Regions from separate parts of the Aliikangiella aequoris genome, predicted to be linked through region 1. Evidence: predicted binding sites of a transcription regulator. Region 1 holds the regulator's gene; each other region holds the start of a gene.
What was found. The regulator PhoB, encoded in region 1, activates phosphate uptake and scavenging genes when phosphate is short. The targets are predictions, from matches to a motif close to TGTCATANNNNTGTCANA.

Region 1 (5,819 bases):
CAATTCCTGAGCTGCACATAAGAACGTTTAATACGATTTTCTCCGACGCAACTCTTGCTCTAAACTCTAACTCAAAGCGGCTTACAATAAATAAAACACTACAAATACACACTACGACGACTAATAGTGACTTCATCCAAGCGGCATTGTTAGTTAATTCTTGATACTGAGTAGCTGCGGCTAACTTTACAGGATCATTAGAAAAGCTTTCTAAGCTAAGCGCCCCATTGGCGGGTAAATCTTTTAAAGGGTTAAGGTATAGCCCTAAATCAGACGAAGACAATGCTTGAATATCTTGCGGCAACCCAGATACTAGAATCGCTTCGATAACAGTAGACTCGAAACTACTCCAAATGAGTAATACCATTAGCGCAGGAATTCCGCACCATAACGCAGTTAAAAACCCAAATTGCTTTGGCAAAGAGACTAGCCGTTTAACTTTGGTTATGCCACCGGCAACTTTTACGGAACGATGAATACCGTACCAGTAGCTAAACAAAGCTAAAAAAACTATCACAAATAGAAGTGTAGATGATGTCATATTGTACTCTCAAAAAAGTTTGAGACAGTCATTGCTGCCTCAAACTTTTCTTATTGTTCGCTTATTACTATAAACTTAATGGGGTAAAAGATAAAACTTGGGCTCGAATAGCTTTTAGCTTCTCTTCACCTAATGGAATTAACCCTTTGTCTGTTAAATAGCCTTCTTCACCCATTGCATTTTCGCTTGTGTATTCAGTTAAAAACTCTTTAATACCGGGAACTTTACCAACATGTGCGTTTTTAACGTAAAAATATAGAGGCCGTGAAACTGGGTAAGAGCCGTCGGCAATCCCTTCAAAAGTTGGCTTCTGCCCATCAACTAAAGAGCCTTGTAGTTTGTCTGAATTTTGGTCTAAAAAACTAAAACCGAATATGCCTAACGCTTTTGGATTAGCGACTAGCTTTTGCACAATTAAATTATCATTTTCTCCCGCTTCAATATAAGCGTGATCTTCTCTAACCGAATGACAAATTGACTTATATTTGCTTTTGTTTTGCTTTTTTATCGCCTTAATCCATGCAAACTGCTTACAACCGCCTTCTAGTACTAGTTCAGCAAAAGCATCTCGAGTCCCTGAAGTAGGTGGAGGCCCTAACACTTCAATTTTAGTTGCTGGTAGCTTGGGATTGACTTCGTTCCAAGTTTTATAAGGGTTGTCAATTAGAGTTTCGCTGCCATCAGGCGCTGGAATTTGTTTCGCTAGAGCTAGAAACATTTCTTTACGCGTAATTTCCATTGGGGCTGTTGCTTTAGAGTTAGCAATAACAATTCCATCATAGCCAACTAATACTTCAGTGATACTTTCGACACCATTTTTTTGGCACATTTCGAATTCGCTTTTTTTCATACGACGCGACGCATTAGACATATCTGGAGTATCGACGCCAACGCCAGAACAAAATAACTTCATTCCGCCACCGGTACCGGTCGACTCAATTTTAGGCGTTTTAAAGTCAGTCGTTTTACCAAATCTTTCGGCAACAACCGTTGAGAATGGATACACCGTTGAAGAGCCTACTACACTAATAGTATCTCGACCCGCAGCAAGCGCACTTCCAGATATCGCTAACAAAGTTACAGCAAGAGTTAAGTTTTTCATATAATTCCCCGTCTTTTATAAGATTGTTTTAACATACGCCGCTCATGGTATGTAGGAAGTATGACAAGTATATGAACGCAATATGACAGACATATTACACACAACAAACGAATGATGAAAAACTACCGAAAGTAGCCCCAGAACTAGCCATTTTAGTAGCCCCTAAAACAAAAAGGCGCTTGTCCTAAAACAAGCGCCATGACTAAAACAGGGGATCTATAGTGAGAGTTAACGAGCTCTATTTAAAAGTCGCTGCGCCTGTTTTAATGAAATAATATGAGCAATTATCGGGTTGATATAGCCTTTTTTCCTTAAATCTAAATATTGCTCATCGTTTAACTCATTTAACTTCTGCTCATTCACAACATAGATTCCGTTGACACTTCGTTTTTGCTCAGCAACTTCAAAGCTTAAAGTTTGCTCGTCTAACAACTCCAGCTTCACAACAGTGTCAATAAAGTCACGCGTGGTTATTGCACACTTGTAATAATTCTCTAGCGCTTGTCTTCGAGTGGCTAATTGCTCACTTTCAGAGCCATCTTCGTTGAAAATAGCCTCACCTTCGTCACTAATCGCATTGCTTGCCATATCTATTGTCATGCTATATTTCTGTTTATCTTCTGGGTGTGGCACCAACGAAAGTGGGTAATGGGTTAAGCCAGCGGGGATAAATGGGCTGTCCCACTGTCCGTCTTTAACCAGTAAGTTTTCTTTCTCTTGAAGCCCAAACAAAGTGACTAAAAGAAACTGGCCTGTATCTCCATTTTTCACAAAAACTACGGGTAACTCAGAAGCAGCACTCATCACTTCATGCACAATAACAGGCGCCATATGTTGCTCTTTTATATGCTCAAAGCTTTTATTTAATACCAACTTAACATTGGCATGTTCTTTACTACTTAACGGGACAACGTTTGACTGCATGTTTCTCTCCAAAATCATTTCACACTATGTGAATTAGTTTAAAACGCTTATTGATTTTATAGACACTATTTTAAGTTAGTTATTATCTATTAGTTACCAATAAGCTAATCAATTTTTATACAATATCGATGTCTAGCGAAAGCTTTATCACTTTACTAGTGGTTTATCAGGGCTTTTTAGGTAATATTTAGCCGATATAGTGAGGCTAACGGAGGTCAAACACTCAATATTGCAGTGTGTTCAGCCTAACACTTGTTAAACAAGTTGAAAATAGTAATATCCACAAAATGAAGTTTAATTTAAATACCAGTTAACTTTTTATTTCACTTAGCTACTCATAGCCTCTAACAGCGTCATAACTAACTTTCCGTCAGTATTAATCGGCTTTTAGGAAAACGGGCACTAAAAGTAGAGCCTTCGCCCAACTCACTTTCAACATGTAAATAGCCGCCATGGTTCTCTAAAATGTGCTTCACAATAGAAAGCCCCAAGCCCGTTCCGCCAACTTGGCGTGAGCGAGTCGCATTAACCCGATAAAAGCGTTCAGTCAACCGCGACAAGTGCTCAGGCGCAACCCCTTCACCATGATCTATTACTGCAAGTGTGAGCTCTTGTTCATTACTTAAACCCCACACAACTTTAATGCTCGAGCCTTCTGGTGAGTATTTAACGGCATTACTAATCAAGTTTTGAAACAAGCTATAAAGCTCAACCTCTACGCCTTTAATATACAGTTTTTCATCAACTTCTGTTGCTATTTCGCAACTCCCCAAAGCTGAGGTTTTCTTTAGATCGCTAACTAGCTTCAAAATAAGATTTGGCATATCAACCACTTCACCAGAGTTGGCGTCATACCCCTTCTCTTCAAGTTTAGACAAAGTTAATAAATCATCTAAAATACGGGTCATTCGGGTCGCTTGGCTGCTTGCATTAACAATTTGAGTGCGCGTTGACTTGCTTAGCTCAGGTTCAGACTCTAGTAACTCGAGATAACCAGAAATAACGGTTAATGGCGTTCGTAATTCATGTGAAGCATTGGCGATAAAAGCTTTGCGCATTTTTTGCACAGCTAACCTCTGGCTAATATCTCGCGCAGTAACGAGTTTTCTATTTTCGCCAAAATCAACACAGGTAATGGAAAGTGACTTGCCTCGCTCAATTGGTGATGTCATATCAATTTGAGACACAGTTTGTTGCGATTCGATCAATTGATGTAATAGGGGATCTCGAATTAAGTTATCAATCCTTTGCCCAAGATCAGTGGATTTATGAATTCCCAATAAGTCATAGGCCGCCTGATTGGTCAGCTCAATTTCTCGGTGTTGGTTAATGACTACAGTCGCATCAGGTAGCGCAGCAATAGTCGCTTCAAACCGGCGAGCCATTTGGCTTAAACGCTTTTTACGTTCTTTGTTTTTTCGCTGAGCATGCACAATATTTTGTACAATAAGCTGCCAAATACCGCTCGAATCCAACGCTAAACTATGTTTAGCTCCTATCCGAATCCACCTTTCAAGCGCTCTTATTTGGATTAACATCCAGCAAATATAAATAATACAAGGTAACAGAATAGCCACAACCCACCAGCCAGAAACAATTCCAAATAAGATTGCGGCGGCGGCTAAAACTAAAATGCGGGAAATCTCGACTGTCCAAGCATTGTTCATGCGGTTTGATTCTCGCTTAGTATATTAACGGTTAGATTTATAAAGCTAACTTAAACTCGCTATTCAGCCTTTTTCTGGGAGAACATATAGCCCATGCCACGTACGGTTTTAATTAATCCATCCTTAGCAAAGGGTTTGAGTATTTTTCTCAACCTTAAAACATGTACATCGACAGTGCGCTCTTCAATGTATACCGCTTGTCCCCATACAAAGTCTAGCAACTGAGCGCGCGAGTATACTCGATTCTTGTGTTCGACAAAAAATTTAAGTAACGAAAATTCAGTTTGACCAATGTGAACATCACTTCCATCAATACTCAACTGGTTAGTCGCTAAATTTAACTCTAGGCCTTCTGCGGCTAATACGTCGTCTTCATTAGCCTGCGAAGTTCGACGCAATAACGCTTTTATTCTTGCCAACAGCTCCTTCATCCCTACTGGCTTGGTCAAGTAGTCATCGGCACCACAGTCTAATCCGCGCACTTTATCATTCTCTTCAACGCGTGCGGTTAACATGATTACCGGAAGTTCTTTCAGTACTGAGTCTTTGCGTAAGCGCTTAATGAATTCGACCCCATCTTCACCCGGCATCATCCAATCAACAATAATTAAGTCTGGCCTTTGGCGAGCTAGAACGTCTCTACCGGCAACGGCATTAGAAGCTTCCAATACCTTATAGTTTTCACGCTCCAAAGCAAATCGCAGCATTTCTCTTATCGGTTGTTCGTCTTCTACTAGTAATATCTGTTTCGCCATAACGGGCACCTTATACTGCACTTTTTTATTACAAATGCTTTGTTTCTAATATGACATAAAAAATACGCTACATCTTGTCATCTAAAATATAAAGCAAATCAAACTTTGAATATTCGCTATTTTTACCATGAAAAATGACAGCATTATGACAAGTTTAGCGCTTACCCGCGGAAAATCTGCAGTGACCAGCTTTCCTTAACATCACACACTCTACAATCTACTTAACTTTCAGGCTGAAAAATAAATCCAATCAAATATCATAATAAGATTTTGCGATGCCGTTTTTAACTAATAACCGCTTATTTAACTCATTATTTAACTCGTCCAAAGTCAACCACATTAGACCTTAAACCGAATATTAAACGGCGATTTTATTTGTTTGCGTGTCACAAAAATGTGTTAAATAAGTATAAAAAGGCCGACTAGGTCACATTCCAACACTATCCCGCGTTAAGTAATCTGAATTCAACCGATAAACCCTGTGCGCTTCTTAATTTAGGCTTTATTTGGTGAACACTATGACAAAACTTGCTTCTTTAATTCAAACTAATACTGCTTTAGCTGTTTTTTTTGCGGCGTTATTATTGTTAATAAGTGGTTGCGGTGGCGGCGGAACCACTGACGATTCAAGTGATAACACACCACCACCTGCTGGAAATAATGCGCCCTTTATTACGATTATCCCGCCAACAACTAATACCGCTTTCACAACCGAAAGTAACGTCACTTTTGCGGCTACAGCGAGCGATGCAGAAGACGGAGATTTAAGTCATAACATTCAGTGGGAGTCCAATCTAGACGGCGCCTTAGCCACCGGAGCAGAGTTTTCT
Region 2 (5,819 bases), 1.6 Mb from region 1:
CATGATAAATCTCCTAAACCTTTGATATTTATGACAATTAAAATCACAAAATTACAAAGTGCTTAAAAAGTAAGATGGCAAATACCATCCGCGAAAAATGCTAAACCATTGTCTGAGAAACAAAATTGTTAGCTAGGATTGAGGTTTTCTAGAAATGAAATCTGAGAAAAATCATCGCCTGAGAAACAACAATCTATTGTGATTGCAAATCGCTGAGAACAATTTGCGTTCAAAAGAAGTATCGGCCCTGAAAATGGCGACTTTACAAAAACGTGAAAATAATTTGAATAAATTTAATGAGGATTTCGTAACTAACTGAATTGTAAGTGAAAACCCGAGCAAAATAAATTGCTCGGGCAATGCACCTAAGGTTGTCGTACGGTAGGGGCTTTTCGGGCTTGCATTATTCTAACCTTGTAGCAGGGTTAATACAGACTGACTTGAAGCATTCGCCTGTGTTAATACCGATAGTCCGGCCTGTTGGAGTACTTGGTTCTTAGATAAGTTTGAAGTTTCAACCGCATAATCAGTGTCTCTAATACGTGATCTCGCCGCAGCAACGTTCTCAATGATGCTTTGTAGGTTAGAGATTGTAGAAGATAGTCTGTTTTGCACCGCACCTAAATCTGCACGATTACGGTCAATTTGCTTGATGGAAGCGTCTACTACCGAAATTGCCGACTGCGCACCAGTATTAGTAGATATATCTAAGTCACTGACTCGGTCGCCTGCGGTAACATTGCCAGCTACTGAAGTTGTTCCGATAATACCGCCAGATCCAGCTGCTGTAGAGCCGATTAATGAAAAGGTGGAGTTAGTATCGCTAGTTGTAAATGCAATATCACCAGTGACTACCGTGCCTTCAGAAACCGCGTCCAATACCACTGGGGTTCCACCTGGCGTACCTGCAGCGTTTACATAGTCAACGGTCATGGTTTCGTCAGTGTCAGTTGCTGTAATCGCCGTTAACTGAACCGAAATATCGGCACCGCTTTGGTCGGTGATTTCAACATAGTTATTAGTCGTGTCTATAGTAACTTCTAAGCCACTTAACGCGCCCAACTGCTGAATACCAGAACCAAGTGAAGTTAATAACTCGTCTTGAGTAGTTCCGGTAACAACGAGTGAAGTTTCTCCATTGATACTTACACTGTATGACTCGTCGCCATCTAATGTACCGCCAAAGCTTAATCGCGCCGTGGTTTTAGCATCAGCAGTAACGCTAGGCACTTCAGAGTTGATTTTATCGGCAATTTGCTGAGCCGAGTCTCCAGCAGCCACAGAAACCGCAGAAGACGCGCTGTTAACGCCAAAAGTTAATGTGTCAGCTACAACGCTGCTAGTAGGGGTTGTTGAAACAGCACTTACTCGGTTGCTTGCAAATCCGGTAAAGGCAAGATTATTAATGCCTAAATCGTCGGCACGTGCTGAGTTAACCGAAATGTTAATTGTTTCAAAGGATTGCGCACCGACTTGAAACTGCGCGCCGGTTAATGTCCCAGTTAAAATATTGCGACTTCCAAAGCGAGTTGTATTGGCAATTCTGTCAACCTCTTGAACAAGTTGTTGAACTTCTGCATTAAGTGCAGCGCGTTCAGAAGGTCCGTTACTTCCATTCGCACTTTGAATCGCTAAGTCACGAATACGTTGCAGTATGTTGGTGGTTTCCTGCATCGCGCCTTCAGCTACCTGAGCTAAGGATATACCATCGTTGGCGTTCCTTGAGGCTACAGTTAAGCCATTGACTTGTGAAGTAAGGCCATTAGAAATTTGTAAGCCCGCGGCATCATCTTTGGCGCTATTAATGCGTAATCCAGAAGATAAACGTTGGAAAGTTTGCGAAAGGCTGCCATTGACATTAGTTAAGCTGCGCTGCGCATTTAGAGAAGAAACATTGGTTGCTAATACGTTTCCCATTTTATTGACTCCTAATCTATCGCTTTAAACAACAGGCGGTCAGAGGGCTTGTTGTTAGGTAAAGCTTTAAAAAATTAATAACAAAGTTTGGGAAAGAAACACTGAGAATATTCTTTCGATGTAATATCACCATCTGAGAACTGGGATGAGCTTTAATAAAAAACACTGAGAATGCTACAACTTTTATTAAAGTGAGAGGAATTGAGATTTTCCGCTCACAAGTTGTATCGGCGTCAAAAAATCCGACTTTAAAAAAAAAGTGAATTTTTTTAATTTTTTTATTTTAAGCCTTTTTAAAAAGCTGGCACGCTGATTGCTTTATGGGAAAGTAGCAAATGTTTTTGTGAATGAAGAAAATCATTACCCATGATAAATCTCCAGAAACTAACATGAGCTATCGCTCGCAAGAGCAACGCTAGACTTAATGTTGTAAGTTGCTGAGAACAGCTTAAAACAAAGGGTTTAGCTCGAAGATTGAAAGCTTTTGATTGCTGAGAACAGTCATAATGCATTTATCTTCTGTCGTACGGTAAGGGGTCGAGTTTCGACCCCTTTTCTTTTGCCTAAAATTTCTTCCGGCAAAAAACGTCAAAATAACGTGGCAAAAGCTTGCCCATTTGTAATTTGATAAACGTATTTTATAAAACGATCCCAGATGGCCTTTTAAATAGATAATAGTGGATTCTTATAAACAGCATAAGACTATCTAAGTTGATGAGTGCTTTATCTAGGGCTAATTTTTAGCGCTATTTTTTCGATCTTAAGTTAGGTAATAAAAAGTACTTTTTAGATAACTTAAATCCAATGATTGATTGTTTTATAATCAACTTTTAGTCACTTGGCTAGCCTTTAATAATTTTCTTGTTTATTTAGCGACAAAACTTTGACAAATTCCCATCCTTTGACTAGATATAAAGCTATATCCTTAATTTTAAAACTATTTTTGCATATTTTTTAAACGGCGATTGATTGTTTTCAGGGAATAATAAATGCTAAAAAATAAGAAACTGCTAATCATTGACGATGATCAAAGTCGTTGTCATGATTTGAAAATGATCCTCGATTTTGTTGGAGAGTCATGCCAAGAGTCAAATAGTGCTCAATGGCAACAAAGTTTTAAAGCTACCGAATCACTAATTGGCGTTTTAGTGGGTCAGCTAGATAACTATCCTAATCTGGCCGATTTTTTAAAGTCGCTTGGTGAGTTAGACAACACAATGCCGGTGATCCTTTTAGATGATATTGCCGCCAGTGGCGATCTTTCGAATGAGCAGTCTCAACAAGTGGTCGGGCGAATTAGCTGGCCGTTAAAGCAAAATGAAGTGTTAGAGTCTATTCATTCTTGTCAATACTGCCGCGACAACCAACACGCATTTTCTTCCGACGAAAAATCTTTAGAGCTATTTCGAAGCATGGTTGGTCAAAGTAATGCAATGCAAGGAATTAGAAGACTTATAGAGCAAGTTGCGTCGAGTGATGCGAATGTTTTAATACTAGGCGAATCTGGGACCGGTAAAGAAGTTGCCGCGCGAAATTTACACTATTTATCTAATCGCGCAGAGAAACCTTTTGTGCCTATTAATTGTGGTGCGATACCGGCGGAATTATTAGAAAGCGAATTATTTGGCCATGAAAAAGGGGCCTTCACCGGAGCATTAACAGCGCGCAAAGGCCGTTTTGAACTGGCCAAAGGCGGTACAATTTTCTTAGATGAAATTGGCGATATGCCACTTCCTATGCAAGTGAAATTATTGCGAGTTTTACAAGAGCGAACCTTTGAAAGAGTGGGCAGTAGTGAGCCTATTACTGCTGATGTACGAATTATTGCGGCAACCCACCGTCAGCTAGAAGAAGAAGTGTCAGAAAACCGCTTTAGAGAAGATCTATTTTATCGCTTAAATGTTTTTCCTATAGAAATGCCAGCACTTCGTGATCGATGTGACGATATTCCAATGTTAGTAAATGAATTGGTCGCTCGTTTAGAAAGCGACAAACGTGGCTCGGTGAGACTAAGCCCTAATGCACTGCAAAGTTTAATGCAGTGCCAATGGCCAGGTAATGTCCGTGAGTTGGCCAACTTGATTGAACGTATGTGTATTCTTTACCCCTATGGTGTGGTTGATGTTAAAGAGTTACCCGCTGAATATCAGTTTGTTGAGGGATTAGAAAGTTACCCAAAACCAGAATTAGCAGAGCGAAGAGAAGCGATAGCACCGCAAGTGGTGACAGATCAACCCTTAATTCCAGTGGCGCAATTACCAGAGCAGGGCGTTAATCTCAAAGAGTTTGTCGCTAAATTAGAAATCTCCTATATAGAACAAGCTTTAATGGAAGAAGATTGGGTTGTAGCGCGTGCTGCGAAACGTTTAGGAATGCGCAGAACTACCTTAGTAGAAAAAATGCGTAAATATGAGCTTCAAAAAGCCAGTTAATTGACGACCATCCGCAATGTTTTATAAAACCGAATTTAACCTATTGAAATAAAAGGAAAATAAAAACAGGCACGACCTTTGCATTATATCAGTTAGAGCGTTTATTTAAGTAAAATTTTTGACACTTAGACTTAAATAAAAATGACCAGATATAATGACCGAGGTTCTAATGTCACAACTAAGCAGCCAAGTAATTTCAGATGATAGTTTCGTTACCCTAAACGAACAAGAAGCATTGTCTACTGCAACAGAAACTTCCTCTAATAAAAATAATTCGGCTCAATCTAGTGAGCAACTCGAGTCTGTGATGGGCGAATTAAATCGTTTGTCGAAATCATTTGTTAATTCCTATCAAACTTTAGAAAACCAAGTAGAAAAACTTAATGGTCAATTGATTAATGAGTCTCAACAAAAAAATACCGCGCTGCAAGAGAAACAACGTTTATTAGAAGAAAAAGCCTCACTGTCTGATCGGCTACAAAACTTATTGGCCATTATGCCTGCAGGCGTCGTTGTGATTGATGCAGAAGGCAGAATTAAAGAATGCAACGCTATGGCCACTGAACTTTTAGGTAGGCCATTAATGGGGCAAAAGTGGGTTTCTATTATTCAGCGCGCGTTTCAACCTCAAGCAGATGACGGACATCAAGTCTCTTTAAAAGATGGCCGAAAAATTCATATTGAAACGCGGGCACTAGATAGCGAGCCAGGACAACTCGTTTTATTGACAGATTTAACTAAAACGCGCGAACTACAGGCTGAACTAAGCCAGCAACAAAAGCTATCGAGCATGGGGAAAATGATTGCTTCGCTTGCTCACCAAATAAGAACGCCATTGTCGGCGGCTATTCTTTATGGTTCACACATCGCCGACGAACAAATTGAAGATGAAACTAAAAAAGAATTTAGTGGCCGCTTGATGGAAAGGCTGCATTTTATTGAGCGACAAATTAATGACATGCTCAATTTTATGAAAGGTGAGCGTAAGCAAAAGTCGACACTGGCTATTACCAACTTATACCAAACTTTAGTCAGTATGAGCCAAGGCATTAGCGAAGATATTACTTTTAGCTTAGATAGTGCGGCTGAAAATTTTGCCGTTTATGCAGACCAAGACGCACTGCTAGGCGCCATTGTTAATTTAATTGAGAACGCGTGTCAGGCTTGTGAAAAGCAAGACTCACCAGAAGTAAAAGTCGATTTTAATATTGGGCGCGAGCTTTCAATAAGCGTGAAAGACAATGGTGTTGGCTTAACTGAGTCGCAAAAGAAAAAAATATTTGAACCATTTTATACCAGTAAAAAACAAGGCAATGGGCTAGGTTTAGCAATCGTTTATGGCGTGGTTCTTGACCATCGCGGTCAGATTAAAGTCGATTCAATTGTCAACCAAGGAAGCGAGTTTAAAATTTCATTACCGCTGTTAAGCATTAATAAAGAGGAGAATCTTCATGAACTCTAGAGTCCTCG
Region 3 (5,819 bases), 660 kb from region 1:
CAGAGACTTTTGTTTAGGGCCTACTCACGAAGAAGTTATTACCGCCATGATCCGCGACGAAATTCGCAGTTACAAACAGTGCCCTGCCGTGTTTTATCAAATACAAAGTAAGTTTAGAGACGAAGTTAGACCCAGATTTGGGGTGATGCGTGCACGAGAATTCTTAATGAAAGACGCATACTCGTTTCACACCAGTGAAGCCTCTTTAGCCGAAACCTATGAAATGATGTACGAGGCCTACAGTAAAATTTTTAAACGCCTAGGACTCGAGTTTCGTGCCGTTATTGCCGACACTGGCTCTATCGGCGGTAGCACTTCTCACGAGTTTCACGTACTCGCAGATTCTGGGGAAGATGCCATCGCCTTTAGCAGTGACAGCGATTATGCTGCTAATGTAGAAAAAGCAGAGTCACTCGCGCCGGTTAGCCCGGCTCAAACAGGAGACGCTAGCTTGCAAGAGATAGCTACTCCAAACTGCAAAACGATAGCTCAAGTCGCTGAATTTTTAGAGCAACCACCTCAACAAATTATTAAAACCTTAATTGTTAAGGGCGCTACTGAAGAACACCCTTTAGTCGCTATTTGTTTACGTGGTGATCACAGCTTAAATGAATTAAAAGTTGAAAAACATGCATTGGTATTGTCACCATTAACGCTGGCGGACGAAACGACAATACAAAATCAAGTCGGCTGTAACCCTGGCTATGTAGGGCCAGTAAAGCTAGCAATGCCAGTTATTGCAGACCGAGACGCAGCAATATTAACCGACTTTATTTGTGGTGCTAACCAAAACGAGCAGCATTTAAGTGGCGTAAACTGGAACCGAGACGCACAAATTCACGAAGTATTTGATTGTCGTAATATTGTTGAGGGCGACTCTAGCCCCGATGGCAAAGGTAAACTTACCATTAAGCGAGGCATAGAAGTTGGGCATATTTTTCAGCTAGGTACAAAGTATAGCGAAGCAATGAAAGCAAATGTACTAGGTGAAAACGGCAAGTCTGTAACGCTTACTATGGGCTGTTACGGAATTGGCGTTTCAAGAATTGTAGCCGCAGCAATCGAGCAAAACCATGATGAATACGGGATAGTTTGGCCGGAAAATATCGCGCCGTTTCAGGTTGCAATTGTCCCCATGAACATGAAGCGATCTCACCGAGTTGCTGAGCACGCCGAAAAATTATATGCGCAGCTTAAAGATGCCGGTATTGAAGTAATTTTAGATGATAGAAAAGAGCGTCCTGGCGTCATGTTTGCCGACATAGAACTGATAGGGGTGCCTCACCGAATCGTCATTAGTGAGCGTGGCATTGATGCCGGTCAGTTTGAATATAAACACCGCAAAGAAAATGACAAAGTTGATGTTAATATTGATGACGTATTCACTTTTATTCAGAAAAAAATAGCCTAAAATTAAAGTGGTGAGGTTAGCCTCACCACTTTGAGGCTTGATTAACTGAGAAATGATGAAACTTCACTACCTGCAACAACTGGTGCGACACTTATCTGTACGACATTTATTTGTACGACACTTATTTGTACGACACAAATCACGCGGCAGCAAACTATTGCCGCTGTGCTGTTTTAGCATGCTTTATTTAAGCCTATTGAATTGTTCATTCGTATCCGCGGCGACTCAAGAAAAACCCAGCGGAGAATTTCGTCAGAAATTAGCCTTAGCAATAAAAAACGCACCCGACTCTTTTAAAGACAAGTTTGATGCTGAAGTTTGGTTAGTTGAGCAGTCCGCTCGACTCGCAAAAGCAGCTCCGCATATTCCAGAAGATGAAAGATTAAAAATTTTGCGTTTAGTCCATCAAGAAGCGACCTACTTTAACTTAAACCCCATGATGGTATTAGCTTTAATTCAAGTAGAAAGTGCTTTTGACCAATACGCCATTTCAAGAGCTGGCGCTAGGGGGTTAATGCAAGTTATGCCATTCTGGAAAGCAGAGCTAGGCACCGAACAAGATAGCCTTTTTGATATTCATACTAACCTACGTTATGGCTGCGCCATTCTAAGCCTATATTTGGAAAAAGAAAACAACAACGCAACTCAAGCATTAGCGCGCTATAATGGTAGTAGAGGAAAAGTTTGGTATCCAATGCGCGTGTATAAAGCAATGCGCAAAACTTGGCGTCCTTAAACTCACCAGGTTAATCCTCCTCGCTAAAAACGAATATAACAGGCAGTATAGTTTTTGGAAAAACAAATCGATGGATGAATTTTGTTATAACTCAACCCAAAAAATTGGTTTAGTCTTAACTGGCGGAGGTGCTCGCGCAGCATATCAAGTTGGGGCGCTTAAAGCCATTGCCGACCTGGTCTATCGACAAGAATGTGGCAATCCTTTTCCTATAATTACCGGCACTTCAGCCGGCGCTATAAACGCCACCGCAATTGCAGCGGGCTCACTTGACCCAACCAAAGCGGTCGATGATTTGTATAATGTTTGGAAAAACTTTTCAGTAGAGCAAGTTTTTCGGGCAGATTTTTCTGGGCTGATGAAAAATACTGGTCGCTGGGTAAGATCAATTTTTTCCAACCAATACCATAAAAATAATCAGCTCGGGTTACTTGATAATACCCCTTTAAAAGAACTTCTTTCACGGGTCATACAATTTCAAGATATTCAAAATGCAATACAACAAGGGCAGCTCAGCGCACTCTCAGTGACAGCTTCTGGTTACTCTACTGGTCAGTCTATTAGTTTTTTCCAAGGCGAAGATACACTTAAAAGTTGGCGTCGCTACCGTCGCTGCGGTACTCGTACAACAATTAACCTTGACCACTTACTCGCGTCATCTGCGATTCCGTTATTATTTCCTGCAATAAAAATTAATCGGGAATTCTTTGGTGATGGCTCAGTACGGTTTCTAGCGCCTCTCAGTCCAGCGATCCACTTAGGCGCCGACAAAATTTTAGTTTTAGGTGTCGATCCGGTTCGCACCCCTAATAACAATCGGCCCACCAATGTTCACTATCCGTCAGTCGCCGATATTGCCGGTCATGTGCTAGATAGTGTATTTATTGATAGTTTGGACAGTGACATAGAGCGCATTTCACGCGTTAACAAAACCATTAAGTTAATTCCAGAAGCGGTAAGAAATTTACAAAGTAATTTACGTCCAATCGAAACGCTTACAATTTCACCCAGCATGGACTTAAGTCTTTTAGCTAACAAACATTTTCACCGCCTCCCACGCATGCTACGCTTTTTCTTTAAACGTATAGGGATTGGCTCAGGCGAAGGCTCTACCGTATTAAGCTATTTACTTTTTGATCAAGCTTATACCACCGAGCTTTTAGAGTTAGGTTACGCCGACACTATGAAACAACGCGCAGAAGTTGAATCTTTCTTTGGTCAATTATCCAGCGAAAGCGCTCCCAGTCTATCACAATAATTTTAAGTCCCATCTCAGTTAGCGAGAGCTAATTGAACTTTATGACAGCTTATAACTTTTAGTTGTCATAATTCCAATTAATGTAATAAAACTGTCATTTTAGTTCAGCAAAATAGCGTTGGTTAGCGTCTCACTCACTTTAGTGTTTCGCTGCTATTTTGATGACGAAGCGATGACTACTAATTATTTTAATTCTCGCCTAATTAAACAATCACAAGTATGACAGCAAGGCTTACCTTAAGAGAACTTATGATAAAGACTATAATCAATTCTATTCGCAGTAGCCTATTTAAATTTATTTTTAGTTTGCTATTAGTCAGTTTAAATTTTGGATCAACTATAGCAAGCTCAGCAGACCAAAAAATTAAAGCTGAAACTTTAAAGCTAGTTGGTTCAAATACTATTGGTGAGTCTTTCGCCCCGCTTCTTGCCGAGTCATTTTTAAAAAATAAAGGCGCTATTTTGGTAAGAACCGAAACCCTCGAAAACCCAGTTGAAAAGAATATTAGCGGCTTCATTCAACAAACAAATACCCAAATCAACATACAGATTAGAGCGCATGGTTCAACTACTGGATTTAACGTGCTGCTAGCTAATCAAACTGATATTGCAATGAGTTCGCGCCCAGTAAAAACAACAGAAGTTGAAGCCCTTAAAAAGGCGAATCAAAACTTAACTGAAGAACCAATAGCGCTCGACGCGCTAGCAATTATTACTCACCCAGACAACCCGATCAGCCAATTGACGATAACACAAATAGGTGAAATATTTTCAGGAAATATTAGCAACTGGAAGCAGCTAGGTGGTCCAGACATGCCTATAACTATTTATGCAAGAGACAATAACTCTGGAACATGGGACACCTTTAAAAATATCGTGTTAAAACCTTTTAATTTAAACCTTAATACCGCAGCAAAGCGCTTTGAGTCGAGCCAGCAGTTAGTTTCAATGCTATCCCAAGACAACTCAGCCATCGGTTTTGTCGGTGTAAGCTATATCGCCCAGGCAAAAGTTATTGCCGTAGCAGCGACTCAGCAGTCGCAAGCAAGTACCCCCTCTGTATTCACCATTGGAACCCAAGCCTACCCGCTTTCGAGAAAGCTATTTTTATATGCAAACGAAGAAACGAAAAGTCAGTTAGCCAAAGAGTTTTTATCATTTTGTAGTACTCATAAAGGCCAACAACAAGCGCCGCTAGTTGATCTTATTTCCTATTATCCTACCTATAGTCGACCGCAAGCACTGACTAAAGCAACACCATTGCGCTACCGAAATCTAGCCTCATTAGCTACGCGGTTAACGGTCAGCTTTGCTGCGCATACTCATGCGTTAGACCCTACAAAGGAAGCCAGAGATATAGAGCGGCTCAGTAATTTTTCGCAACAATCACCAGGCAGAAAGTTTGTGTTAGTTGCCACGCAGCCTTCTTCTCGCCTTAAGTCACTTAAAGAGCAATTAACCAATGCAAAAATAGGAATTCTAGATACCTTACAATTCGACCTAGCCGACTTGCAAAAACAACATATTGAAGTATGGGTATTATGATCTGTTTTGAACAAATGATAAGTTTCGGACACCTCATTTTAAGCCATGATAAGTTTCGGACACCTCATTTTAAGCCATGATAAATTTCGGACACCTCATTTTAAGCCATTATCCTACACCACTTAAGGCTAATCTCTCAGTTCAAATTAAGAAATTGTAAATTGGAACTCATTTCAATTTAGGCTAATGTAATGCCAATTGAGTTTATTCAAGGATCGAACATGCCGACCCCAAGAAGAGATATTGTCGACAGTGAAACGCCTGGTTTCTATCACTGTATTTCACGCTGTGTTCGTCGCGCTTACCTATGTGGCCAAGATCCCTTTACCGGAAATAATTGCGATCACCGCAAAGCTTGGCTTGAGCACAGAATGCTAACCCTTTCTCAAGTTTTCTCGGTTGAATTGTATGCCTACGCAATTATGGACAATCATTATCACTTAGTACTTTCTATCGATCCCAAAGCTCCATTAAATTGGACTGACGAACAAATTGCAGAAAAATGGCTGTTAGCCTTTCCTAGCAAGCTTGATAAACCTGAATATAAAGCGAAACGAGAACTGAAGAAGCGGGCCATTATGAATGATCCAGCTCTGCTCGAAAGCTATCGGAAACGTTTGGGAAAACTATCTTGGTTTATGGCGTGCTTAAATGGCCCACTGGCTAAAAGAAGTAACGCCGAAGACTACTTAAAAGGCCGCTTTTGGGAATCGAGATATCAATCAGTCGCACTACTTGATATCTCCGCGGTGCTTGCTTGTATGGCGTATGTAGACTTAAATCCAATTCGAGCCGGCATTGTTGAAGAGCTACAAAACTCGCTACATACTTCAATTAAAAAGCGCATTGAGCAATTACGCGGCGAGCCC

Region 2: ACUR5C_RS11110 (sigma-54 dependent transcriptional regulator) is a predicted target of PhoB. The motif match lies at 2,789-2,806, and genes of this name have one in related genera.
Region 3: ACUR5C_RS04690 (PstS family phosphate ABC transporter substrate-binding protein) is a predicted target of PhoB. The motif match lies at 3,487-3,504, and genes of this name have one in related genera.

What each region holds. Positions count from the first base shown of each region.
Region 1 covers NZ_CM132298.1:403,585-409,403, reverse strand. The annotation lists gene pstC (phosphate ABC transporter permease subunit PstC) at 1-541, opposite strand, end outside; gene ACUR5C_RS01835 (PstS family phosphate ABC transporter substrate-binding protein) at 609-1,643, opposite strand; gene ACUR5C_RS01830 (SapC family protein) at 1,872-2,567, opposite strand; gene phoR (phosphate regulon sensor histidine kinase PhoR) at 2,927-4,234, opposite strand; gene phoB (phosphate regulon transcriptional regulator PhoB) at 4,294-4,989, opposite strand; gene ACUR5C_RS01815 (fibronectin type III domain-containing protein) at 5,508-5,819, shown strand, end outside.
Region 2 covers NZ_CM132298.1:2,576,638-2,582,456, reverse strand. The annotation lists gene ACUR5C_RS11120 (flagellin N-terminal helical domain-containing protein) at 1-3, opposite strand, end outside; gene ACUR5C_RS11115 (flagellin N-terminal helical domain-containing protein) at 409-1,917, opposite strand; gene ACUR5C_RS11110 (sigma-54 dependent transcriptional regulator) at 2,907-4,349, shown strand; gene ACUR5C_RS11105 (sensor histidine kinase) at 4,519-5,811, shown strand; gene ACUR5C_RS11100 (sigma-54-dependent transcriptional regulator) at 5,801-5,819, shown strand, end outside.
Region 3 covers NZ_CM132298.1:1,062,825-1,068,643, reverse strand. The annotation lists gene ACUR5C_RS04705 (proline--tRNA ligase) at 1-1,411, shown strand, start outside; gene ACUR5C_RS04700 (transglycosylase SLT domain-containing protein) at 1,464-2,147, shown strand; gene ACUR5C_RS04695 (patatin-like phospholipase family protein) at 2,218-3,405, shown strand; gene ACUR5C_RS04690 (PstS family phosphate ABC transporter substrate-binding protein) at 3,655-4,950, shown strand; gene ACUR5C_RS04685 (transposase) at 5,142-5,819, shown strand, end outside.